4 regions of the Salmonella sp. FC25216 genome follow, and region 1 is predicted to be linked to each of the others. Evidence: predicted binding sites of a transcription regulator. Region 1 holds the regulator's gene; each other region holds the start of a gene.
The links. Region 1 encodes PurR, which represses purine synthesis genes. Its sites were predicted from a motif close to CANGCAAACGTTTGCNTG; they were not measured.

Region 1 (6,177 bases):
GACGGGGGCATCCGTGGCGCATAATGGATGCTGTTTGACCGTGACTGAAATAAACGGCAATCAGATAAGTTTTGATCTGATGAAAGAAACTCTGCGCATCACCAATCTGGGCGCGTTGAAGGTGGGTGACGAGGTCAACGTAGAGCGCGCCGCTAAATTCAGCGACGAAATCGGCGGACATCTGATGTCGGGGCATATTATTACGACGGCGGAGATCGCGAAAATCCTGACATCCGAAAATAACCATCAGGTATGGTTTAAGGTGCAGGATGCGTCACTGATGAAGTATATCCTGTACAAAGGCTTTATCGGCGTCGACGGTATTAGTTTGACCGTCGGCGAGGTAACGCCAACGCGCTTCTGCGTGCATCTGATTCCGGAGACGCTGGAGCGTACTACGCTTGGCAGAAAAAAACTGGGTGAACGTGTGAATATCGAGATCGATCCGCAAACGCAGGCGATTGTCGATACCGTAGAACGCGTACTGGCTGCACGAGAAAATGCGGTCAGAAATCAGGCCGACATTGGCTAACGGAAAATAAAAACCCCCGCATGAAATGCGGGGGCGGTGATTAGCGAGGAACGCGCAGACCGTTTTCAACGCCGCGTGTAAATACGACCTGCCAAAGCTGGATATCACGGGCGCGAAACGCACCGGCGCAGGCGTTGAGATAATAACTGAACATACGTTTGAAGCGCTCGTTATAATTGCCCGCAATTTCCGGCCAGGCATTGATAAAGCGCTCATGCCACGCCATCAGAGTCGTGTCGTAGTCGGCGCCAAAGTTATGCCAGTCTTCCATTACAAAGTGTGATTCGCTGGCCTCGGCGATTTGACGAACAGACGGCAAGCAACCGTTGGGGAAAATATACTTATTGATCCACGGATCGACATTATGATCGGTTTTTTTAGAACCAATAGTATGGAGCAGGAAAAGACCATCCGGTTTTAAATTCCTGTCGACAACCTCAAAATAGGTGTTGTAGTTTTTCGGCCCGACATGTTCGAACATGCCGACGGAGACGATTCGGTCAAACTGATCGTTAAGGTCACGATAATCTTGCAGGAGAATGGAAACATCCAGACCCTCACAACGCGTCTGCGCCATTTTTTGCTGTTCAGCGGAGATTGTTACGCCCACCACGCTAACGCCATAATGGGTCGCCATATATTGCGACAGGCCGCCCCAGCCGCAGCCGATATCCAGCACACGCATCCCTGGCTGTAGCTGTAGCTTTTCGCAAATTAATTTCAGCTTGGCTTGCTGTGCAGCTTCAAGCGTATCGGCATCTTTCCAGTAGGCGCAAGAATATTGCATATAGGGATCAAGCATACGGGAAAAAAGGTCATTACCAAGATCGTAATGTTCCTTGCCGACAATCCAGGCGCGTTTTTTACTTTGTAGATTAATCAGACGCGCGCCGAGGATGCGGAGCGTATCTTTAACATGGTGGGGGAGTTGATTTTCAAGACCGGCACGTAAGACTTTGCTGAAGAAAATATCCAGACGCTCGCATTCCCACCAGCCATCCATGTAACTCTCACCTAATCCCAACGAGCCTTCCTGCAGGACGCGTTTAAAAAAATCGGGATTCTTAACACGAATATCAGACGGGGCGGAACCATTAATTGTAATATCCGCACGACTTAACAATTCGTTGGCGATTCGGTACCAGTTATCATCCGGTACGCTGACTTCTTCTATACACGATGAACTCATAGCTTCTCCATCACTGGACGGTGATCAGAACCTTAAAACAGCGTAGACGCTTTTTTGGCTTTGTGAGAAATCCCACGGACAATTCCGTGAGCCAGTTATCCGACGTAGAACAGAGGAAGGGAGGAACCCTTGCCGAAAAGGCCATCCGTGGTGAATCGGGAACGCTCCGGTTCCCGTTAATGCCTAATAATTATCGTAATATAAACAACCGGGAATCAGTATAGGCCGCAATTTTTGATGATTCAACCGAAAATTGTTAGCGTGCTAATTACTCGGGATTAACAAACCTCTAGTGAGACTTCTCGTGGGCGACATCGGCATGCGCAAATCCGGCCTCATTGCACGCTGCATGAGACTGCATTTTGTAGCCTAACGCCGCCAGAACAACGGTAAAGAGCATTACGCTGGTGGTGGTCAGCAGCGGCGTGCTGATGAGCCATGAAACCACCAGGCTTGCCAGGAAACATAACCCCAGTTGCAGCGTATTTTGCAGCGCCGCAGCACGCCCCGTGGCTTGAGGGAAAGGGCGTAACGCTTGCGCGACGACGATAGGGTAGATTGCGCCATTAGCAATCGCCATTACGCAGAACGGAATCAGGATCTCCACCAGTGAGGCATTATTCAGGAAGCCCGCTCCCCAGGTGGCGATAACGCTCAGCGCATACAGCCCTAACAGCCACGGAAGCAATTGGTAACCCTGCCATTTTTGTAGCGCCGCGCGGCAGCCATATCCGCCAATCAGAAAAGCGATGGTTTGAGGAACATAGCTCAGGCCAATCACTGCCGGGCTGTAACCCATCGCGCTGAGAATGAACGGGGAACCCGTTAACCACGCAAAAAAGCTGGCGGAACAGGCGGCATAAATCAGTACATTACCGCGATAGGTTTTAGAGCGTAGCAACGTCGCAAAAGTGAGTTTATCCTGTCCCTCGGCATGTGCTTTTACCGATGGTTTTAAGCGCAGCGCTGGCAACATCAGCAACAACGTAATCGCAAACAGAGTGGCGAAAATCGCCTGCCATGAGAAATGCGTCAGTATCCAGCTTCCCAGTAAGGGCGCAAGCGCCGGGGATAGTCCTACCAGTGGCATGATAGTGGCGAAGATACGATTAATTTTTTGCGAAGGATAATAATCGGTCACCAGCGCTTGCCAGATTACCGTTGCCGCACAAACGCCGACGGCCTGCACAAAGCGTAGCGTCAGCAGTGCTGCCGCGCTTTCTACCCACAGCATCCCCAGACTTCCGAGCGCAAAGATGGATAACCCCAGCAGTAAAATCGGTTTACGGCCATAACGATCCGATAGCGGTCCCCAGAGTAGTTGTGCGACGGCAAAGCCAGCTAAAAACAGGCTGAGGCTGGCGCTGACAGCGGCAGCAGGCGTTTGTAAATCCGCCTGTATGGCGGCAAACGCGGGCAGGTACATGTCCGTAGCCAGAAACCCCAGCACGCTAAGACCGGCTAACCAGACTAAAAAACCTTTTCCAGGTTGCATATTTGTTTCTCTTTCTTATCAGACAGACATTGTCGCAGAGTGTAGGGAGTGAAATTACGGTTGTGAAACGTTAATATTTGTCCAGTGAATTCAAAATTTTTGTAGGCAAATTATGTGGTCGGAATACTCGCTTGAAGTGGTTGACGCCGTGGCGCGCAATGGCAGTTTTAGCGCGGCGGCGCAGGAACTGCACCGTGTGCCTTCGGCAGTCAGTTACACCGTTCGTCAGTTAGAGGAGTGGCTGGCCGTACCGCTTTTTGTACGACGTCACCGTGATGTTGAACTTACGCCTGCTGGCGTCTGGTTTTTAAAAGAAGGGCGTTCTGTTATCAAAAAAATGCAGATCACTCGTCAACAGTGTCAGCAAATTGCTAATGGCTGGCGCGGGCAGTTGGCTATTGCGGTGGATAATATCGTCAGACCAGAACGTACCCGGCAGATGATCGTCGATTTCTATCGCCATTTTGACGATGTGGAACTGCTGGTTTTTCAGGAGGTGTTTAACGGCGTCTGGGACGCGCTCTCCGACGGGCGAGTCGAACTGGCTATTGGGGCGACGCAGGCGATTCCGGTAGGGGGACGTTATGCTTTTCGGGATATGGGTACCCTGAGCTGGAGTTGCGTAGTGGCAAGCGATCACCCGCTGGCGGCGATGCCGGGACCGTTAAGCGATGATACCCTGCGCAACTGGCCGTCGCTGGTCAGAGAAGATACCTCGCGAACCTTACCGAAACGGATTACCTGGTTACTGGATAACCAAAAAAGGGTTGTAGTACCGGACTGGGAGTCATCGGCAACCTGCCTGTCAGCAGGATTATGCGTGGGAATGGTGCCGACGCACTTTGCCCGACAGTGGATAGACAGCGGAAAATGGGTGGCGCTGACGTTAGAGAATCCGTTTCCCGATGCGGCCTGTTGCCTGACGTGGCAGCAAAACGAGGCCTCGCCCGCGCTGGCATGGCTGCTGGATTATTTGGGCGATAGCGAAACGTTGAATCGGGAGTGGTTGCGGGAGCCTGAAGAGGCTCCCGACAGCGGGGATTAACGTCGATAGTCGCGGAACGGGCCGTCAGCGACCGAGCGACGCTCAACCAGGCGTGGATGAACTTCAATAGACTGTGACTCTTCGCGCTTATTGACGATGCGATCCAATAGCATATTAAATGCGGTTTCGCCTAAAGAGTCTTTGGGCTGGTGAATCGTCGTCAGCGCCGGGGTAAAGAAGCGGGCGTTACGCACATTGTCATAACCGATCACCGAAACGTCCTGCGGTACGCGAAGCCCCATTTCGTCTGCCGCGCAAAGCGCGCCCATCGCCATAATATCGCCGCCGCAGAAAACGGCGGTAGGGCGATGTGACTGCGATAAGATTTGCTGCATCGCGTGGTAACCGGACTCCGGCTCGAAGTCGCCCTGAACAATCCAGTTGTCTGGCACGTTGATCAACGCCTCCTCCATTGCCTTCATGAAGCCTGCCAGCCGACCCGCGCCGGTGTTGCGCTCCAGCGGACCGGGAATAACGCCGATATCCCGGTGACCGCGTTCAACCAGATAACGACCCGCCATATAGCCGCCTGCAAAGGCGTTATCAATCACCGTATCGGTAAAATCGGCCTTCGCTTCACCCCAGTCCATCACCACCATCGGAATATGGCGATACTCTTCCAGCATGGAAAGCAGAGGTTCCGGGTACTCAGAACACATCACCAGCAGGCCATCCACGCGCTTTTGCGCCATCATGGACAGGTAGGCGCGCTGTTTTTCCAGGTTATTCCAGGCGTTGCCCAAAATCAGCGTATAGCCTTTCTGGAAGCAGTTTTTTTCAACCGCCTCGATAATTTCTGCAAAATAGGCCGCTTCGCTGCTGGTCGCCAGTAAGCCTATCGATTTGGTATGGTTGACCTTCAGGCTACGCGCGACGGCGCTGGGAGAGTAGTGCAGCTCTTTAATCGCCGCCCAGACCGCGTTACGCGTTTCTTCAGCGACAAAACGCGTTTTGTTGATTACGTGTGATACAGTTGTAGTGGAAACGTTTGCTCGTTTCGCTACATCTTTAATTGTTGCCATTACATTTCACTCCAGACCCTCGCTAAGCTCCTGAGAAACGCCAGGTAAACGTTTGCCTACACACACCCTAATCGCAACGTCAGGGTTGCGGCATGCCGGAAAAACGACACGGAACGTCAGGAAGGGGTCAATGGCCGTTACGCTAATTCAGTAAGCCTGGAATTTTGTCTGATCTTGAGGAAAAGGGGAAGCGTTAAAAACAGTTATCAATATAAAACATGAGAGATTTTTGTGCGGGAATGTGCAAAAATGCGCTATATCACTTTTTGTGTGGGAATAAAAAGGAGAAAACTTGATGAGTACCGACCTGAAATTTTCGTTGATCACTACGCTTATTGTTCTGGGCTTGATTGTCGCAGGTGGATTAACGGCCGCTCTGCACTGATTTCCTCTCTTCTGAGGGAGGGCGTTTCCTCTATTCTATCCCTCTCTAAAACGCAGAAGGCGTACCTTCTGCGTGCTCAGACTTATGCGGCGAGATTTTTCGCGACAAATTCCCAGTTAACCAGCGCCCAAAAATGCTCCAGATAGTTTGGACGGGCGTTGCGGTAGTCGATGTAATACGCGTGTTCCCACACATCAACCGTCAGCAACGGCGTCGCATCTGTGGTCAGCGGCGTACCGGCATTTGAGGTAGAGACGATAGTCAGTTTGCCATCAGCGCCTTTTACCAGCCATGTCCAGCCGGAACCAAAGTTTTTGATAGCGGCATCTGTGAACTGCGTTTTAAATTCCGCGAAGCTGCCAAAAGATGCCGCGATAGCATCAGCCAGTTTCCCGGTCGGTTCGCCGCCAGCATTTGGTGCCAGGCAGTTCCAGTAGAACGTATGGTTCCACACCTGAGCGGCGTTATTAAAGATGCCGCCTTCGGAAGCACGCACGATCTCTTCCAGC
Region 2 (6,177 bases), on a different contig from region 1:
TCTGGAGGTACGGGTTGCCAACTACGAAAGGCATTTAATAGAAACCGCGCTGGATACGCATCAGGGAAACATCGCCGCCGCGGCCCGCAGCCTTAACGTATCCCGCACCACGTTACAGTACAAAGTACAAAAATACGCTATCCGCTTCGGCGTGGTGCGTAATTGACATCGGCCAGCGGCATCGCGCCGCTGGCAAAGCCATTAGCCTTCGTTATGCATTTCCAGGTTTTCCATTTCGTTCTGGAACAACACCGCTTTGGCGTCGTCATTACGTAATGAATCCAGGAAGTCGAGGTACTGCTGGTCTACGTCTTTGGTGACATATACCCCGTTAAATACCGAACATTCAAACTGCTGGATATCCGGATTTTCCGCGCGTACGGCTTCGATCAGATCGTTCAGATCCTGGAAGATAAGCCCGTCTGCGCCGATGATCTGACGAATCTCATCCACCTCGCGGCCATGCGCGATCAGCTCATTGGCCGTCGGCATATCAATGCCATAAACGTTGGGGAAACGAATTTCCGGCGCGGCAGACGCCAAGTACACCTTCTTCGCGCCTGCTTCCCGGGCCATTTCGATGATCTGCTCTGATGTGGTGCCACGCACGATGGAATCATCCACCAGCAGGACGTTCTTATCGCGGAATTCCGCGCGATTAGCATTGAGCTTACGGCGCACGGATTTACGGCGTAGCTGTTGGCCTGGCATGATAAAGGTACGTCCCACGTAGCGATTTTTGACAAATCCCTGGCGGTACGGCTTGCCGAGAATACGGGCAATTTCCAGCGCGATATCGCAGGAGGTTTCCGGGATAGGGATCACAACGTCGATGTCCAGCTCTTCCCATTCACGAGCGATTTTTTCGCCAAGTTTGGTACCCATATTCACACGAGCGCTGTAGACGGAGATTTTGTCGATAAAGGAGTCCGGACGAGCAAAGTAAACGTACTCGAACAGACAGGGGTTACTGACCGGATTATCCGCGCACTGGCGCGTGAACAGTTGCCCCTTTTCGGTAATATAGATAGCTTCGCCCGGCGCGACATCGCGCAGAAATTCAAAGCCCAGCGTATCCAGCGCCACGCTTTCAGAAGCGACCATATACTCCGTACGACCATCGCCAACGTCACGCTTACCCAGCACCAACGGGCGAATGCCGTGCGGATCGCGAAAAGCCACCATGCCGTGGCCGATAATCATCGCCACGCATGCATAGGCGCCGCGGATTTGACGGTTAGTCGCGGCAATCGCGGCAAAAATATTGTCGGCTTCCAGCGGGTAGTGACGGAAGTTGTCGAGCTCGCTGGCGAAAATATTGAGCAGGATTTCGGAATCGGAGGTGGTGTTGATATGACGGCGCTTTTCTTCAAACAGCTTTTTACGTAGCTCGTGCGCATTAGTCAGATTGCCATTATGGGCCAACGTGATGCCATACGGCGAGTTGACGTAAAAAGGTTGCGCTTCGGAAGCGCTGGAGCTGCCTGCGGTAGGGTAACGCACATGGCCGATCCCCATGTTGCCCTGCAAACGCTGCATGTGGCGAGCTTCAAAAATATCGTTCACCAGCCCGTTTGCCTTACGCAAGCGGAAGCAGTTATTCGCATCAATGGTGATGATGCCGGCAGCATCCTGACCACGATGCTGGAGCACTGTTAACGCGTCATAAATCGACTGGTTGACCGGCATAACACCGGCGATACCGACAATACCGCACATACGTCATTTTCCTCGTTAAGCCACATCTCAGAACCTATTACGTCCTGGGCAAGAAACTCGACGAGCTTTGCAGATAGTCAAAGAACCATCTGATGATGAAGCTGAACTGCGGGATGAGCTGCGATTTGCTCCAGTCTTCGCTTTTCGACAAGCCGGTAAAGGTATCGAGGAAGAACAGAATGGCGGCGACAATCAGCGCGCCTCGCAATGCGCCGAAACAGATCCCCAACACCCGGTCAGTCCCCGACAGGCCGGTCTTTTCTACTAGCTGACCTATCACAAAATTCACGATAGCGCCGACGATAAGCGTCGCAATAAACAGTACCGCGATAGCAATCCCATTACGAACCAGTTCGTCTTCAAAGCCCGTAAACCAGACAGACAGGTAAGTGTAGTAGTGACTGGCGACAAAGAAAGCACAACCCCACGTCACCAGCGATAACGCTTCACGAACAAAGCCGCGGATCAGGCTAACCAGACAGGAAAAAGCAATCACCGCGATAATGGCGTAATCAATCCAGACCATAGATGTCCCACGATTTTACGCCCTGTCGTCCTGTTCGGGGCGCATTCTAACAGAAAAAGAAAACGTTTGCGTAGGGATTTCCTTCCCGCGCGTAAATAAAAATGGCGCTGAAAAAATATTCAACGCCATCACACTTTTTATCTCTTCGGGCACGACCAGAAGAGCCGCCATCGGCCTGATAAGCGCAGGGCATCAGGTTCATTCCTTCTGCCGGATGACGGCGTAAACGCCTTATCCGGCCTACAGAACTTCAGGCATTACCGGATGAATCATCGTAGGCCTTAACGCTGCACGCCATCAGGCAAAACGCGGCTTAGTTCGGGCTATACCCCATCACCACGCCGCTTAACCCGGAAATCTGCTTGAGCTCGCCAAGCGATCCTTTCATCTTATCTTTCGATGCATCCGGCCCGACGAGAATACGGGTTATTTTACCCTGTACCGGCGTTGAGGGGGAAGTATAAACCCGGAACCCGGCGGAACGAAGCTTGCCGACTATCTCGTTGACTTTATCCGCATTTTTCAGCGCGCCCAACTGTACGACATAGGCTTTGCCGGTCGGCGCAGGTTTATCGTCGGCGGCCGGTTTCGGCGCGGGCGTCGGCGTGGAAGCGGCGACAACCGGCTGTTGCGGTTTAGGCGTCTCCACCGGTATCGGATCAAGCTCGACATTGTTAGACGCCATGCGCGACGGGTCCAGCGACGGCGCTGCCGCATCTCCCGCCCGCACCTCTTCAGCCGCCCCTTCCGGCGGCTGTGTCGGCAGCGCCTGCGTTGCGGCAGGCATCATATCCGGCTCATCACGGTCGCCAGGCTTCGGTACCAGTGGAATCGCAGCAAATTCATCCTGATAATGCTTTTTCTGTCCGTCCAGCAGACCGGGAAGCACAATAACCCCCAGCGCGACTAACACAATCGTGCCGACTAAACGATTCTGAAACTTACTCGCCACCGATTCTCCCCGCGTCTATCACTTGCATAACATGTGCGACGGTGTGGAATGATCCGCACACCAGCACGGTATCTTCTGGCTGCGCCGCGTCGATGGCGGCCTGCCATGCCTGCGCGACGCTATCATAGACATTCCCTTTCCCCAGATGTTCCAGAAGTTGTTCCGCCGTCGCGCCGCGCGGCCCCTCTAACGGAGCACAATACCAGTCGTCAACCACGCTTTTCAACCAGGCTAACGTTCCGGCGATATCTTTATCATGCAGCATACCAATCACCGCAAGCACACGCCCGCGTTTCGGCAACGTTTTCAGACGACCCGTCAGGTATTCCGCCGCGTGGGGATTATGGGCGACATCAAAGATAACGCGTGGCGACTCACTCACAATTTGAAAACGTCCCGGCAAGGTAGCCTGTGCAATACCGTCGCGAATCGCCTGTTCGTCAATGTTCAACCCGCTGGCGCGCAGCGCGGCCAGAGCGGTGGCGGCATTCGGCTGGGGAACCTGCGGCAACGGCAATCCGGCAAGCGTGCCGTCGCCATCGGTAAACGCCCAGTGGGTCGCTGTCGCCTCATAACACCAGTCAACACCGCGACGCCGCAGCAGCGCGTCGGTCTCCTGCGCAACATCCGCGATGGTTGCCGGCATTTCCGGTTCGCCGACAATAGCGGGTTTTTCCGCACGAAAAATCCCGGCCTTCTCGCGGCCGATACTTTCGCGATCCGGCCCCAGCCAGTCAGTGTGGTCAAGCGCGATGCTGGTAATTACCGCCACATCGGCATCCACAATGTTCGTGGCGTCCAGGCGCCCGCCCAACCCCACCTCCAGGATCACCACGTCAAGGTTAGCCTGTTTAAACAGCCACAATGCCGACAACGTACCATATTCAAAATAGGTCAATGAAATATCGCCGCGCGCCGCTTCTATTTCCGCAAAGGACGCGGTATGCGCGGATTCCGCTAATTCTTTCCCCTGCACGCGCACGCGCTCGGTGTAACGTACCAGATGAGGCGAACTATAGACGCCCACACGATATCCCGCCGCTATTAACACTGACTCCAGCGTTCGACAGGTCGTACCTTTGCCGTTGGTTCCCGCAACGGTAAAAACGAATGGCGCAGGTTTGAGGATGTCCAGACGCGCTGCCACCTGGCTTACGCGTTCAAGGCCTAAATCGATACTCTTGCTGTGCAGGTTTTCCAGATAAGAAAGCCACGAGGCCAGGGGCGACGCAGCTTGAGGTATAGATTTGTTTTTCATTGATTCCGCTGCTTCTTTACGGTGAAAAGCAAAAGGGCAGAGCCTGCGGCCCTGCCCTTTTCAGTTATCAGGCCTCAGACTCCTGATCCGGCGCCGGAGGCACCACCACGCCTTCACGCGGGGCGTCCGGGTTCGGCGCAGGCAGATTCATCAGCTTCGCCAGAATGCTCGCCAGCTTCAGGCGCATTTCCGGACGGCGGACGATCATATCGATCGCGCCTTTTTCGATCAGGAACTCACTGCGCTGGAATCCCGGCGGGAGCTTTTCACGGACGGTTTGTTCGATAACACGCGGACCGGCGAAGCCAATGAGGGCTTTTGGCTCGGCGATGTTGAGATCGCCCAGCATTGCAAAACTGGCGGAAACGCCGCCCATTGTCGGATCGGTCAACACTGAGATGTAGGGCAGACCACGTTCCTGCATTTTAGCCAGCGCCGCCGAGGTTTTCGCCATCTGCATCAGAGACATCAGCGCTTCTTGCATACGCGCGCCGCCGGAAGCAGAGAAACACACTAACGGACAGTTGTCTTCCAGCGCCTGTTCAACAGCGCGAACGAAGCGTGCGCCAACGACAGACCCCATTGATCCGCCCATGAACGCGAATTCAAACGCGGCGGCGACAATCGGCATACCGTGAAGCGTCCCTTTCATGACCACCAGCGCGTCTTTCTCGCCGGTTTCTTTCTGCGCGGACGCCAGTCTGTCTTTATATTTTTTGGAATCGCGGAACTTGAGCACGTCTTTAGGCTCCAGCTCGCTACCCAACTCCACAAGGGAACCTTCATCTAACAGGCTATGCAGGCGATTGCGCGCCGACATGCGCATATGATGGTCACACTTAGGACAGACCTCAAGATTACGTTCCAGCTCAGCGCGGTATAAAACCTGACCGCAGCTATCACACTTGGTCCACACCCCTTCAGGAATGCTTGCCTTGCGGGTGGGAGTAATGTTGCTTTTAATTCGTTCAATCCAGCTCATTGGTGACCTTTCTGCCTGAACCTTAGTCAGCTTTATTATAAGGGGCGCATAATGCCATTTTTGCCCCCAACAGACCATGAATGTTGCACATTAAAACATAACAGCCCGAAACTTTGGATAAAAAAGTGGTCGAACCGCTGAGTTACTTTCTATTTTGCGGCACGCGACGCAGCGCGCTTATGCCGAACAATCTCAATGACGCCTGGTAATATCGAAACCACGATAATCCCGACAATCAGCAGCTTAAGGTTATCCTGAATCAACGGTATCGTACCGAAGAAATAACCAGCGTAGGTAAAGAGCAGCACCCACAGCAGCGCGCCGATGACGTTATAGGCGGCAAAATGCCGATAGGACATGTGCCCCATCCCTGCCACAAACGGCGCAAAGGTTCTGACGATCGGCACAAAGCGAGCGAGAATGATCGTTTTACCGCCGTGTTTTTCATAAAACTGATGGGTTTTATCCAGGTAGCTGCGGCGGAAAATTTTTGAATTCGGATTACTGAACAGTTTTTCGCCGAACAGTCGACCAATGGTGTAATTCACCGCATCGCCAACAATCGCGGCGATCAGCATTAACGCCACCATGATATGCACATTGAGATCGTTGGTTTCCAGCGAAGCCAGCGCCCCGGCGACAAACAGCAGCGAGTCGCCCGGCAGGAACGGCGTGACGACCAGGCCGGTTTCACAGAACAAAATCAAAAACAAAATGGCGTACACCCAGACGCCGTACTC
Region 3 (6,177 bases), on a different contig from region 1:
TCGGAACCGTAGAAATGAGAGGAATACTCCGCCAGTCCCTTACGCGCCCGGGTCTGCGCTTCGGCTTTCACTTCCTGCCAGATAGTCTCGTCATGCTGCGCCCAGCCGCTAAATCCCCAGTGGCCACGGTGCAGTCCCGGTGCGCGATCGGTCGCCCACATCGCGGCCTCAATCAATAATGTCCCGGAACCACACATAGGGTCGAGCAGCGGCGTACCCGGCTGCCAGCCGGAACGCATAACAATCGCCGCCGCCAGCGTCTCTTTGATTGGCGCCAGACCGGCGCGATCGCGATAACCGCGCAGGTGCAGGCCATCACCGCTGAGATCCAGCGCAATGCTGGCAGTTTCTTTATTCAGCCAGACGTTAATACGGAGGTCCGGCGATTCGCGGTCCACATTTGGACGCGGAAGATTTTTCCGCGTAAATGCATCGACAATCGCGTCCTTAACTTTCATCGCGCCATACTGACTATTACGGATGGTGTCGTTCAGGCCGCTGAAATGCACCGCAAACGTCGCACCAGGATTAAAAATCTCTGTCCAGTTTATCGCCTGAACGCCGAGATAAAGATCGAGATCGCTGTAGACCTTGCACTCGCCCATCGGCAGGATAATACGCGAGGCCAGGCGGCTCCACATCAGGCTCTGGTAAATAAGCCGCGTGTCGCCCTGAAAATGGACCCCACCCTGAACAACCTGACACTCTACGGCGCCCAGTTTTTCCAGTTCAGTTTTTAACAGCTCTTCCAGCCCGCGGGCCGTACTGGCAAACAGAGAATTCATATTGTCACTTTTACGCTAAGAAAATTGTTGCGCATTATAGCTAATCTCACGCCCATGTCATAAAGTTGAAGGCTTATTTTCATTTGAGGGACTGTACGGTGGCGACGTTATCACGGCTCTTTATTCATCCGGTCAAATCCATGCGCGGCATTGGTCTGACTCATGCGCTGGCAGATATCAGCGGTCTGGCTTTTGATCGCATCTTCATGATTACCGAGCCTGACGGTACATTTATTACCGCCCGCCAGTTTCCACAAATGGTACGTTTTACCCCCTCTCCCTTACATGACGGCCTCCATTTGACCGCGCCAGACGGCAGTAGCTCACTGGTTCGCTTTACGGATTTCACCCCGCAGGATGCGCCGACCGAAGTCTGGGGAAACCATTTTACCGCTCGCGTCGCTCCGACGGTGATTAATCAATGGTTGAGCGGCTTTTTCTCCCGCGATGTCCAGTTGCGCTGGGTTGGGCCGCAGTTGACGCGCCGGGTTAAACGGCATAACGCGGTGCCGCTGGGATTTGCCGATGGCTACCCGTATTTATTGACTAACGAAGCCTCGCTGCGCGATCTGCAACAGCGTTGTCCGGCTGGCGTACAAATGGAACAGTTTCGCCCAAACTTAGTGGTTTCCGGCGTAGCGGCCTGGGAAGAAGATAACTGGAAAGTTCTTCGCATTGGCGAGGTGATTTTTGACGTTGTGAAACCTTGTAGCCGCTGTATTTTTACGACCGTCAGCCCCGAAAAGGGGCAAAAACATCCCTCCGGCGAACCGCTGGCGACGCTGCAAGCTTTTCGTACCGCCCTGGACAATGGCGATGTGGATTTTGGTCAGAACCTGATCGCCCGCAATAGCGGCGTCATTCGCGTCGGCGATGAGGTGGAGATTCTGGCAACAGCCCCGGCAAAAGCCTATGGCGCCACAGCGGTCGACGACAGCATTACGCCAGATAAACACCCGGATGCGAGCGTGACCATCGACTGGCAAGGACAAACCTTCTGCGGGAATAATCAACAGGTGCTACTGGAACAGTTGGAGAATCAGGGAATTCGTATTCCGTATTCTTGCCGGGCGGGTATCTGTGGTTGCTGCCGGATACGTTTACTGGAAGGCGAAGTAAGCCCGCTGAAAAAATCGGCCATTGGCGACGATGGTACGATTCTGAGCTGTAGCTGCGTGCCTAAAACCGCGTTACGACTGGAAAATTAAACCGCTTGTTCAAGGCTGAAACTGTGACAGTGAACCTGCGGTTTCAGCCTGTCGTTCATAATTTTAATCGCATCGCCAAGCTGCATAGTTCGGCCTGCTATCACCACGCCCGGCTGGGCCAGAAGGCACAACGCGGCATTTTCTCCCGGCTCAACGACCAGCAAATTAACCTGCTCCGCCGTATCGCTTAACCAGACGCTTGCGGCATCACCCGTTCCCGGAGTCCACATTTCGCCATGCGCCACAAAATGCCAGCTTTTTGGCATCTGCGGTTTGAGATAACGAATCGCCACCAGCGCATTCAACACCAGCTCCGCGCGTTGCTCTTTGGTTAATTCGAAATCCCGGCATTTTTCTTCAAAGGAAAAATAGAGCGCGGCATCATCCACACAAAAACCGGTCGGGCAAAACGCGTCCGGCGTAAGCATCTTACGAGAGAAGCGCGAGCGAAAAAGCATACCATTGGCGAGATCGAGCATCATACGATCGTGCTCTTCATCATAATACCAGCGCCAGTTATCGTCAGGTTTAATTCGCATTGGCCTCTCTCCCGCTTTTAAGCAATTCGTAACAGCATTGTCCTTTTGCCGCTTCGTTTATTACCCCAATAATAAAAGCCCAAAATGTCTAAATAAGCAACAGTGGAGAAATATAAAACAACCAGCGCCGGAAATAAAGCCCTGGTTGTCTGATAAAGGGTAAAGTTTAGATATGCGTTACGATTTCTTTAATCAATGGCGGGCCTTTAAAAATAAAGCCGGAATAAATTTGTACCAGAGTTGCTCCTGCCGCTATCTTCTCGCGCGCGGCGATAACTGAGTCAATGCCGCCGACGCCGATAATAGGTAATTGTCCATTTAACTCCTGGGATAAACGGCGAATAATTTCTGTGCTTTTTAATTGTAATGGCCGGCCACTTAATCCCCCCGTTTGCTGGCAATTTTTCATTCCTTGTACCAGAGAACGATCGAGGGTGGTATTTGTCGCAATCACGCCATCAATATTATGTCGAAGCAGGCTATCGGCAACCTGGATCAATTCTTCTTCACAAAGATCCGGCGCGATCTTTACCGCCACCGGCACATATTTATGATGGATCGCCTGAAGATCGTTTTGCTTATTTTTAATGGCGCTCAATAGATCATCCAGCGCATCGCCATACTGGAGCGTGCGTAACCCTGGCGTATTCGGCGAAGAAATATTAATGGCGATATAACCCGCATAAGCATAGACTTTTTCCATACAAATCAGGTAGTCATCTTTGCCATTTTCGACAGGGGTATCTTTATTTTTACCGATGTTAATTCCCAGAATACCATCAAAATGGGCCTTTTTAACATTCTCGACAAGGTTATCGACGCCCAGATTATTAAATCCCATCCGATTGATCAGACCTTCAGCATCCACCAGACGAAAAAGACGCGGCTTATCGTTACCCGGCTGTGGGCGCGGCGTCACGGTGCCGATTTCCAGGGAACCAAACCCCATCGCGCCTAGCGCGTCGATGCACTCCCCGTCTTTATCCAGACCGGCAGCCAGCCCCAGTGGATTCTTAAAGGTAAGTCCCATGCAGGTGACCGGCTTTGTTGGTACTTTCTGGCGCACCAGTGCTTCCAGCGGCGTACCTGTAATGCGGCGTAATTGTTGAAATGTAAATTCATGAGCGCGCTCTGGATCGAGCTGGAAAAGGGCTTTACGAACGAAGGGGTAGTACATGAACTCTCCTGGATTCCCGGTGTGCAAACCGGGGGCGTATTATGGGCGATAACCGTGCAAAAGGGAATTGACCTACGGCAATAAATAGCAATCGTTTTCCTTCAGCCCCACTTCACGCTTCGCCAGGGCGCGTCATCATCCGGCAAAAAAATGCCCGGCAGCGCTAACGCTTACCGGGTATGTCTTACATTTTTATAGCGGATATGATCAGGTTAACGCTTTAGTTATCTTCTCGTACAGATCGCCGGAAAGATTCTCCAGTCCTTTTAACTGCTCCAGCGCCGCACGCATTTTCTCCTGTCGCTTACCATCATAACGTTTCAGACGAATCAGCGGTTCAATGAGGCGAGATGCAACCTGCGGGTTACGACTATTCAGATCGGTCAGCATCTCGACCAGAAACTGGTATCCGCTACCGTCTTGCGCATGGAACGCCGCCGGGTTACTGCCGGCAAACGCGCCAATCAATGAACGGATGCGGTTCGGATTGCTCATGCTGAAAGAACGGTGTTTGAGCAGGCCGCGTACAGTTTCCAGTACATTTTCCGCCGGGCTTGTGGATTGCAGGATAAACCATTTATCCATCACCAGGCCGTCCTGATGCCACTTATCGTCATATTCCTGCATCAGCGTATCGCGGCACGGCAACTGCGCCGCCACCGCAGCAGACAGGGCCGCCAGCGCATCGGTCATGTTATTGGCGTCGCGATACTGTTTGCTGACCAGCGTATTAGCCAGCTCCGTCTCGCCGAACGCCAGGAAGCGCAGGCAAGCATTGCGCAGCGTGCGCTTACCAATATCGCCGTGATCAACACGATACTCATCCAGATGATTGGCGTTATAGATAGCAAGGAACTCATCCGCCAGTTCTGCCGCCAGCGTACGCGTTAGCGCTTCACGAACTTGCGCAATGGCGATCGGGTCGATGACCTCAAACAGCTCCGCAATTTCATTGGCCGAAGGCAACGTTAAAATTTCTGCGGCCAACGCCGGATCGATTTTCTCATCCAACAGCACCGCGCGGAACGCATCAGCGACATGCACCGGAACCGATAACGGCTGCCCCTGCTGATGACGCGCCACATTCAGTTTAATGTAAGTGGCCAGCAGGCTTTGCGCCGCATCCCAACGGGAGAAATCGTTGCGCGCATGGCGCATCAGGAACGTCAGTTGCTGATCGCTCCATTTATATTCCAGTTTCACCGGCGCTGAAAACTCGCACAGCAAGGCCGGAACAGGCTGGAAGTAGACATTATCAAAGGTAAATGTCTGCTCCGCCTGCGTGACGTTCAGCACAGCATTGACAGGATGACCGCCTTTTTGCAACGGAATAACGTTGCCTTCGTTATCGTACAGTTCAATGGCGAATGGAATATGCAGCGGCTGCTTCTCTGCCTGATCCGCCGTCGCCGGAGTGCGCTGGCTGATGGTCAACGTGTACTGCTCGGTTTCCGGATTATAATCATCTTTTACCGTTACAATCGGCGTACCGGACTGACTGTACCAGCGGCGGAAATGGGACAGATCGACATTAGAAGCATCTTCCATCGCCTGTACAAAGTCATCACACGTCGCGGCGCTGCCGTCATGGCGCTCAAAATAGAGCTGCATCCCCTTCTGGAAATTTTCCTCACCCAGCAACGTGTGGATCATGCGAATGACTTCCGCGCCCTTTTCATAAACGGTGAGGGTGTAGAAGTTATTCATTTCGATAACTTTATCCGGGCGGATAGGATGCGCCATCGGGCTGGCGTCTTCCGCAAATTGTAAACCGCGCATGGTACGCACGTTACTGATGCGGTTCACCGCACGTGACCCCAAATCAGAGCTAAATTCCTGATCGCGGAAAACGGTTAACCCCTCTTTCAGGCTCAACTGGAACCAGTCGCGGCAGGTGACGCGGTTGCCGGTCCAGTTGTGGAAATACTCATGGCCTATCACGCGCTCAATATCGAGATAATCTTTATCCGTCGCGGTATCGGTACGCGCCAACACATATTTGGAGTTAAAGATATTGAGACCTTTATTCTCCATCGCGCCCATATTAAAGAAATCCACCGCGACAATCATATAGATGTCGAGGTCATATTCGAGTCCAAAACGCGTTTCATCCCATTTCATGGAATTCTTCAGCGAGGTCATCGCCCACGGCGCGCGATCCAGATTGCCGCGGTCAACGTACAGTTCTAATGCGACTTCACGCCCGGAGCGGGTGGTAAAGGTATCGCGCAGCACGTCAAAATCACCGGCCACCAGCGCAAACAGATAACACGGTTTCGGGAACGGATCTTGCCACTGAACCCAGTGACGGCCATTCTCCAGTTCGCCCTGCGCAACACGGTTGCCATTGGAAAGCAGGAACGGATATTTGATTTTATCGGCAATAATTTTGGTGGTAAATCGCGCCAGTACATCCGGGCGGTCAAGATACCAGGTAATATGGCGGAAGCCCTCCGCTTCACACTGGG
Region 4 (6,177 bases), on a different contig from region 1:
GGATCATCGCCTGGTTCAGCGCCAGATCTTTACGCTCCAGCGAATGCATATAGCGCATCATTTCGGTTTCGCTGTGGTAACGGTTAAATACCGGATGCGTCAGAATCGCGTCATCGCGCAGCATACTTTGCTGAATGGAGCGGCTATCAAGCGCCACGTCTTTATCCAGCGTTTCAATGTTCAGGCCGTGGTCATCGCCCAACAGTACCGTAAACAGTTGCAGGACATGGTCGCGGGTAGTGGTTTCGTCCAGGGTGATGCCCACCGCGTTATGAATATCGCTGCGCAGATTGATCTCTGCTGCTTCAGCACGCGCCAGTACCGCAGCTTTATCGGCCACTTCCACACACAGCGTGTCGAAGTAGTGCGCGTGGCGCAGCTTCAGCCCTTTTTGTTGCAGGCCAGCCGCCAGAATATCGGTCAGGCGATGGATACGATTAGCGATGCGCTTCAGGCCGACCGGACCATGATAAACGGCATACAGACTGGCGATGTTAGCCAGCAGCACCTGCGAGGTACAAATGTTGGAGTTCGCTTTCTCACGACGGATATGCTGCTCGCGCGTCTGCATCGCCATGCGCAGCGCGGTGTTGCCCGCCGCGTCTTTTGAGACACCGATAATACGGCCTGGCATGGAGCGTTTGAATTCATCTTTGGCGGCAAAGAATGCCGCGTGCGGGCCACCGTAACCCATCGGTACGCCAAAACGTTGCGCAGAGCCGAAAACAATGTCCGCGCCCTGTTTGCCCGGAGCTGTCAGCAGTACCAACGCCATAAAATCGGCGGCGACGCTGACAATCACTTTACGGGCTTTGAGTTCGCTAATCAGCGCGCTGTAGTCATGAATTTCGCCCGTGGTGCCTACCTGTTGTAACAGCACGCCGAATACGTCCTGATGATCCAGCACTTTTGCCGCATCATCGACAATCACATCAAAGCCGAAGGTTTTGGCGCGGGTGCGGACGACATCCAACGTTTGCGGATGGACATCAGAAGCGACAAAGAAACGGTTGGCATTTTTCAGTTTGCTGACGCGCTTTGCCATCGCCATCGCTTCAGCAGCGGCGGTCGCTTCATCCAGCAGCGAGGCGGAGGCCATGTCCAGTCCGGTCAGATCCAGCGTCACCTGTTGGAAGTTGAGCAGCGCTTCCAGACGCCCCTGAGAGACTTCCGGCTGATACGGCGTGTAGGCGGTATACCAGCCTGGATTTTCCAGCATGTTGCGCAGGATAACTGGCGGTAGCTGCACGGCGGTATAGCCCATACCAATGTACGACGTGAAGCGCTTGTTACGCCCGGCGATGGCTTTTAATTCCGCCAGTGCGGCATATTCGGTCGCCGCCTCGCCTACCTGCGGCGGGGTTGCGAGCTGAATGTCTTTCGGCACGATCTGGCCTGTCAGCGCGTTTAATGACTCGGCGCCGACGGTATTCAGCATCTCTTGCTGCTGCTCGGCGTCGGGTCCAATGTGGCGTTCAATGAAAGCGCCGCTGTTTTCAAGCTGGCTTAACGTCTGTGTCATGAGCGATGGTTCCTGAAACATGCAGTGAATCGTATTTGTCAGACTACGTTGCCCGGTGACGCTAGCGCTTACCAGGCCTGAGCATATAAAACGAATACGCAAAATCATTCGCGATGCAGGACGGCGGCGACGCAGAGAGTCCCCAGTAGCTTACATAAGTAAGTGACTGGGGTGAGCGAAGACAAACCGGCTACGCCGGTTTGAACAGCGCTTGCGCTGGCCCCGAAGGGGCGAGGCCTCAGGCCGAGTAAAGCTAACGCGCCTGCAGCGTGAAGGATGAAGCGTATTTACTCGTCTTCGAGTAATGCTTCGTACGCGGTGGCATCCAGCAGAGACTCCAGCTCGCTTTCATTGCTGGCTTTGATTTTAAAGATCCAGCCGCCGGCATACGGTTCGCTGTTCACCAGCTCCGGGGAGTCGCTCAGCGCATCGTTTACCGCCACGATCTCGCCGCTTATCGGCGCATAAATGTCGGACGCCGCTTTTACGGACTCCGCCACGGCGCAGTCGTCGCCCGCGCTTACGGTCGCGCCGACTTCCGGCAGATCAACAAAAACCATATCGCCCAACAGCTCCTGAGCGTGTTCAGTAATGCCAACGGTGTAAGTGCCGTCCGCTTCTTTACGCAGCCATTCGTGTTCTTTGCTGTATTTCAGTTCTGCGGGTACGTTGCTCATCAATCAATCTCCAAAAAAGGATGAATCACGCGACGGCTTTGCCGTTACGCACAAAAACAGGTTTAGTCACTTTTACCGGCATTTCACGGTTACGAATTTGTACAATCGCCGTCTCGCCGATGCCCGCCGGAACGCGCGCCAGCGCAATGCTGTAGCCCAACGTTGGGGAGAACGTCCCGCTGGTGATAATGCCTTCTTGCTGATTGCCCTGCGCATCGATAAAACGCACCGGCAGTTCATTACGCAATACGCCTTTCTCAGTCATCACCAGACCGACAAGCTGCTCATGGCCTTTTTCACGCTGCATCTCCAGCGCCTCACGGCCAATAAAGTCGCGATCCGTCGGTTCCCAGGCGATAGTCCAGCCCATGTTGGCCGCCAGCGGAGAGATACCTTCATCCATCTCCTGACCGTACAGGTTCATGCCTGCTTCCAGACGCAGCGTGTCGCGCGCGCCAAGACCGCACGGCTTCACGCCCGTCTCCACCAGCGCACGCCAGAAATCCGCCGCTTTTTCATTCGGCATGGCGATTTCATAGCCCGCTTCGCCGGTATAACCGGTGGTGGCGATAAACAAATCACCCGCCTGTACGCCGAAGAACGGCTTCATCCCTTCTACCGCGTTACGCTGCGCCTCGCTAAACAGCGTCGCCGCTTTTTCCTGCGCATTCGGCCCCTGTACCGCAATCAGCGACAGGTCGTCACGAACGCTGATGTCGATGGCATAAGGTTCAGCGTGTTGGGTAATCCAGGAGAGGTCTTTTTCGCGGGTGGCGGAGTTAACAACGAGACGGAAGAAATCTTCAGTGAAGTAGTAGACGATAAGGTCATCAATCACGCCGCCCGATGCGTTAAGCATACCGGAGTAGAGGGCTTTACCCGTCTTCGTTAGCTTCGCGACGTCGTTTGCCAGCAGATAACGCAAGAACTCCCGGGTGCGGCTGCCATGAAGATCGACAATGGTCATATGCGATACATCAAACATCCCGGCATCAGTGCGCACAGCGTGGTGTTCATCAAGCTGGGAACCGTAATGCAGGGGCATCATCCAGCCATGAAAATCGACCATGCGGGCGCCGCATAGCGTGTGTTGTTCGTACAAAGGCGTCTGTTGGGCCATCTTTTCCTCGTTGAATTAGCGGGGGCTAACAACCATTTTCATGGGAAATCTTCGCCACGAAACCTGACATCGACGCCCTTTTCCCTGCGCCGACGCAAACGTTCTCTTACTCCTGAACTTACCACCGAACCAGACGCTAAACCATAAGGCTGAATTTACCATCACATTAGCTTATGACTAAAAAACGCCAAAACCCCATCAGCACAAAAAACCACTATCACGATAAATGACCTCCATAAACAGCAAGCTGATACGATTTACCCCGACATGAATTAATATTAAATGCGGAAAAAATGTCGAAAATCGCGTTAGCTAAAAATGGTGACATTAGAAAATATAATGAGAAATAAGCGGTGAAATTAGATTATTTCAAATGAGGATAGCCCCCCGGCACGATAGCCGGGAAAGCAAAGTGTGACGGGTTTCAAACTCTTGCCGGCGTGCAGTCAAACGCTTAACGAAGCCATTGCGGAAGGTCGTTTAACCCCATCGCCTGGCGAAGCAGTTGGGGTTTGACGCCGGGGAGCGTATCGGCCAGTTTCAGCCCGATGTCGCGCAGCAATTTTTTTGCCGGGTTTTCTCCGGCAAACAGGTCACGAAAACCCTGCATCCCGGCCAGCATCATCGCCGCGCTATGTTTACGGCTACGCTCATAACGACGAAGATAAAGATGTTGGCCAATGTCTTTGCCCTGGCGCTGAAGACGGCGCAGATCGTCCACCAGTTCGGCCGCGTCCATAAAGCCGAGGTTGACGCCTTGCCCCGCCAGCGGATGGATGGTGTGTGCAGCATCGCCGACCAACGCCAGACGATGCGCGGCAAACTGGCGAGCATAGCGGCCCGTCAGAGGAAAGACCTGTCGTTCGCTTTCCACGCGGCATAAGCCCAGCCGATTATCGAAGGCGATAGTCAACGCCTGGTTAAACGCTTCGTCGCCGCTCTGTTGCATACGCTCCGCATCCTGCGGAGAAAGCGACCAGACAATGGAACACAGATGCGGATCGCTTAACGGCAAAAACGCCAGAATACCTTCACCATGAAACACCTGGCGAGCAACCGCGCCGTGCGGCTCTTCGGTGCGGATAGTCGCTACCAGCGCATGGTGTCGGTAGTCCCAGAAGGTTAAGGGAATATCCGCTTTGTTACGCAGCCAGGAGTTAGCGCCATCCGCGGCAATCACCAGACGCGCGGTTAACATCGCGCCGTCTTTTAAAGTCAGGAAGGCATCGTTCTCTCCCCAGGCGACCTGCTGTAACTCCGCTGGCGCCATTAAGGTGATATCCGCTGCTTGCTGCGCTTTCTGCCATAGTGCGTAGTGAATGACGCTGTTTTCAACAATATGCCCCAGATGGCTATATCCCATGCTTGCGTCATCAAACGTAATACGGCCAAAGCTGTCTTTATCCCAGACTTCCATACCGTGGTAGCAACTTGCCCGCCGCGCCACAATGTTTGACCATACGCCAAGACGGGTAAGCAGTTTTTCGCTGGCGGCATTAATCGCCGACACCCGAAGCTGAGGCGGCGCATCGTTCGCCAACGGCTGGGGGACAACGTGATCCAGTACCGCAACGCGCAAACCGCTCCCCTGCAAGCCGCAGGCGACAGCCAGTCCCACCATGCCTCCGCCAACTATTGCTACATCAACACTTTGCACTATTTACTCCTGGTAAAATGACGCCTTTCGTAGATCTGATAAGCGAAACGCCATCAGGGCTTGTACAGCGCCTGCCGGATGGCGGCTTACGGTTAACTTATCGCGCGACCCAGCCAAGCGTACGCTGTGCCAGCGCATCGCGCGCAGGCGGTAATAATTCCATCGCCATTAAACCAATATTGCGCCCAATAACCAGCGGCGCCCAACGATTTGCAAACAGATGGACCAGACTGTTCGTTACGCCAATCGTCGTATCCCGGTCAACCTGACGACGCTGCTGATAGCGCGATAACACGTGCCAGGCGCCAATATCCTCGCCCGCGTCCTGTGCCGCGACCAGCGTTTCCGCCAGACTCATGACATCGCGCAGACCGAGATTAAACCCTTGTCCGGCGATAGGATGCAACGTCTGCGCCGCATTTCCGACCATGACAGCCCGGTGAGTAAACGCTTTCGCCGCCGTAGTAAGGGCAAGCGGATACGCGCTGCGATTACCCGCCTGAGTAATTCGCCCCAGACGCCAGCCGAACGCGGCCTGCAACGCATGACAGAACTGCGCGTCAGACCAGCTCAGCACCTCATCGCGCTGGTCGAGCGGGTGGCACCAAACCAGCGAACATCGGCCGTGCGACATCGGCAACATCGCCAGCGGGCCATGGGGGGTAAAACGTTCAAAGGCGCGTCCCTGATGCGGGATAGCGGTCGCGACATTCGCTATCACCGCTAACTGTTCGTAAGGCTCCTGAAGCCAGTCAACGCCGCAGGCTGACGCCAGCGCGGAGTGGGTACCGTCAGCCGCCACCAGAACGCTGCCAGCTATCACATTGCCGTTTTCCAGAGTGACGTTAACCTGCTGCTGGGTACGCGACACGCTGGCTACGCGCTCCGGGCAGTGCAGCGTAACGCCCGGCGCTTTACGCAAGAGCGCAAACAGACGCAGCCCGATATCATGCAGCTCCGCAACGTGACCCAACGCTGCCAGGCTGTAATCCTGCGCGTCGAGAGTCACAAATCCGGCATGACCGCGATCGCTGACGTGTACGGTGTTGATTGCCGTTGCGCAATCGGAAATCGCCTGCCAAACGCCAATTCGCGCCAGTTGCTGGCAAGTGCCCGCCGCCAGCGCAATCGCTCTGGCGTCAAAGCCGGGATGACCGTCGGCTTCAGGCGCTTTCGCTTCAATCAGATGTACCGGCAACGT

Region 2: the regulator PurR is predicted to act here: its motif matches at 2,301-2,318, upstream of cvpA (colicin V production protein).
Region 3: the regulator PurR is predicted to act here: its motif matches at 3,794-3,811, upstream of pyrD (quinone-dependent dihydroorotate dehydrogenase).
Region 4: the regulator PurR is predicted to act here: its motif matches at 3,411-3,428, upstream of gcvT (glycine cleavage system aminomethyltransferase GcvT).

Annotation. Positions count from the first base shown of each region.
Region 1 covers NZ_JBDGON010000008.1:73,991-80,167, reverse strand. The annotation lists gene AC3G3F_RS16910 (riboflavin synthase) at 1-532, shown strand, start outside; gene cfa (cyclopropane fatty acyl phospholipid synthase) at 573-1,721, opposite strand; gene punC (purine nucleoside transporter PunC) at 2,011-3,216, opposite strand; gene punR (DNA-binding transcriptional activator PunR) at 3,329-4,261, shown strand; gene purR (HTH-type transcriptional repressor PurR) at 4,258-5,283, opposite strand; gene cydH (cytochrome bd-I oxidase subunit CydH) at 5,579-5,668, shown strand; gene sodB (superoxide dismutase [Fe]) at 5,751-6,177, opposite strand, start outside.
Region 2 covers NZ_JBDGON010000006.1:251,717-257,893, reverse strand. The annotation lists gene AC3G3F_RS14280 (sigma-54 interaction domain-containing protein) at 1-166, shown strand, start outside; gene purF (amidophosphoribosyltransferase) at 202-1,719, opposite strand; gene cvpA (colicin V production protein) at 1,757-2,245, opposite strand; gene dedD (cell division protein DedD) at 2,559-3,197, opposite strand; gene folC (bifunctional tetrahydrofolate synthase/dihydrofolate synthase) at 3,187-4,455, opposite strand; gene accD (acetyl-CoA carboxylase, carboxyltransferase subunit beta) at 4,523-5,437, opposite strand; gene AC3G3F_RS14250 (DedA family protein) at 5,587-6,177, opposite strand, start outside.
Region 3 covers NZ_JBDGON010000005.1:249,603-255,779, reverse strand. The annotation lists gene rlmKL (bifunctional 23S rRNA (guanine(2069)-N(7))-methyltransferase RlmK/23S rRNA (guanine(2445)-N(2))-methyltransferase RlmL) at 1-785, opposite strand, end outside; gene AC3G3F_RS12465 (YcbX family protein) at 884-1,993, shown strand; gene zapC (cell division protein ZapC) at 1,990-2,532, opposite strand; gene pyrD (quinone-dependent dihydroorotate dehydrogenase) at 2,699-3,709, opposite strand; gene pepN (aminopeptidase N) at 3,917-6,177, opposite strand, start outside.
Region 4 covers NZ_JBDGON010000003.1:241,272-247,448, forward strand. The annotation lists gene gcvP (aminomethyl-transferring glycine dehydrogenase) at 1-1,522, opposite strand, end outside; gene gcvH (glycine cleavage system protein GcvH) at 1,810-2,199, opposite strand; gene gcvT (glycine cleavage system aminomethyltransferase GcvT) at 2,225-3,319, opposite strand; gene ubiI (FAD-dependent 2-octaprenylphenol hydroxylase) at 3,774-4,976, opposite strand; gene ubiH (2-octaprenyl-6-methoxyphenyl hydroxylase) at 5,074-6,177, opposite strand, start outside.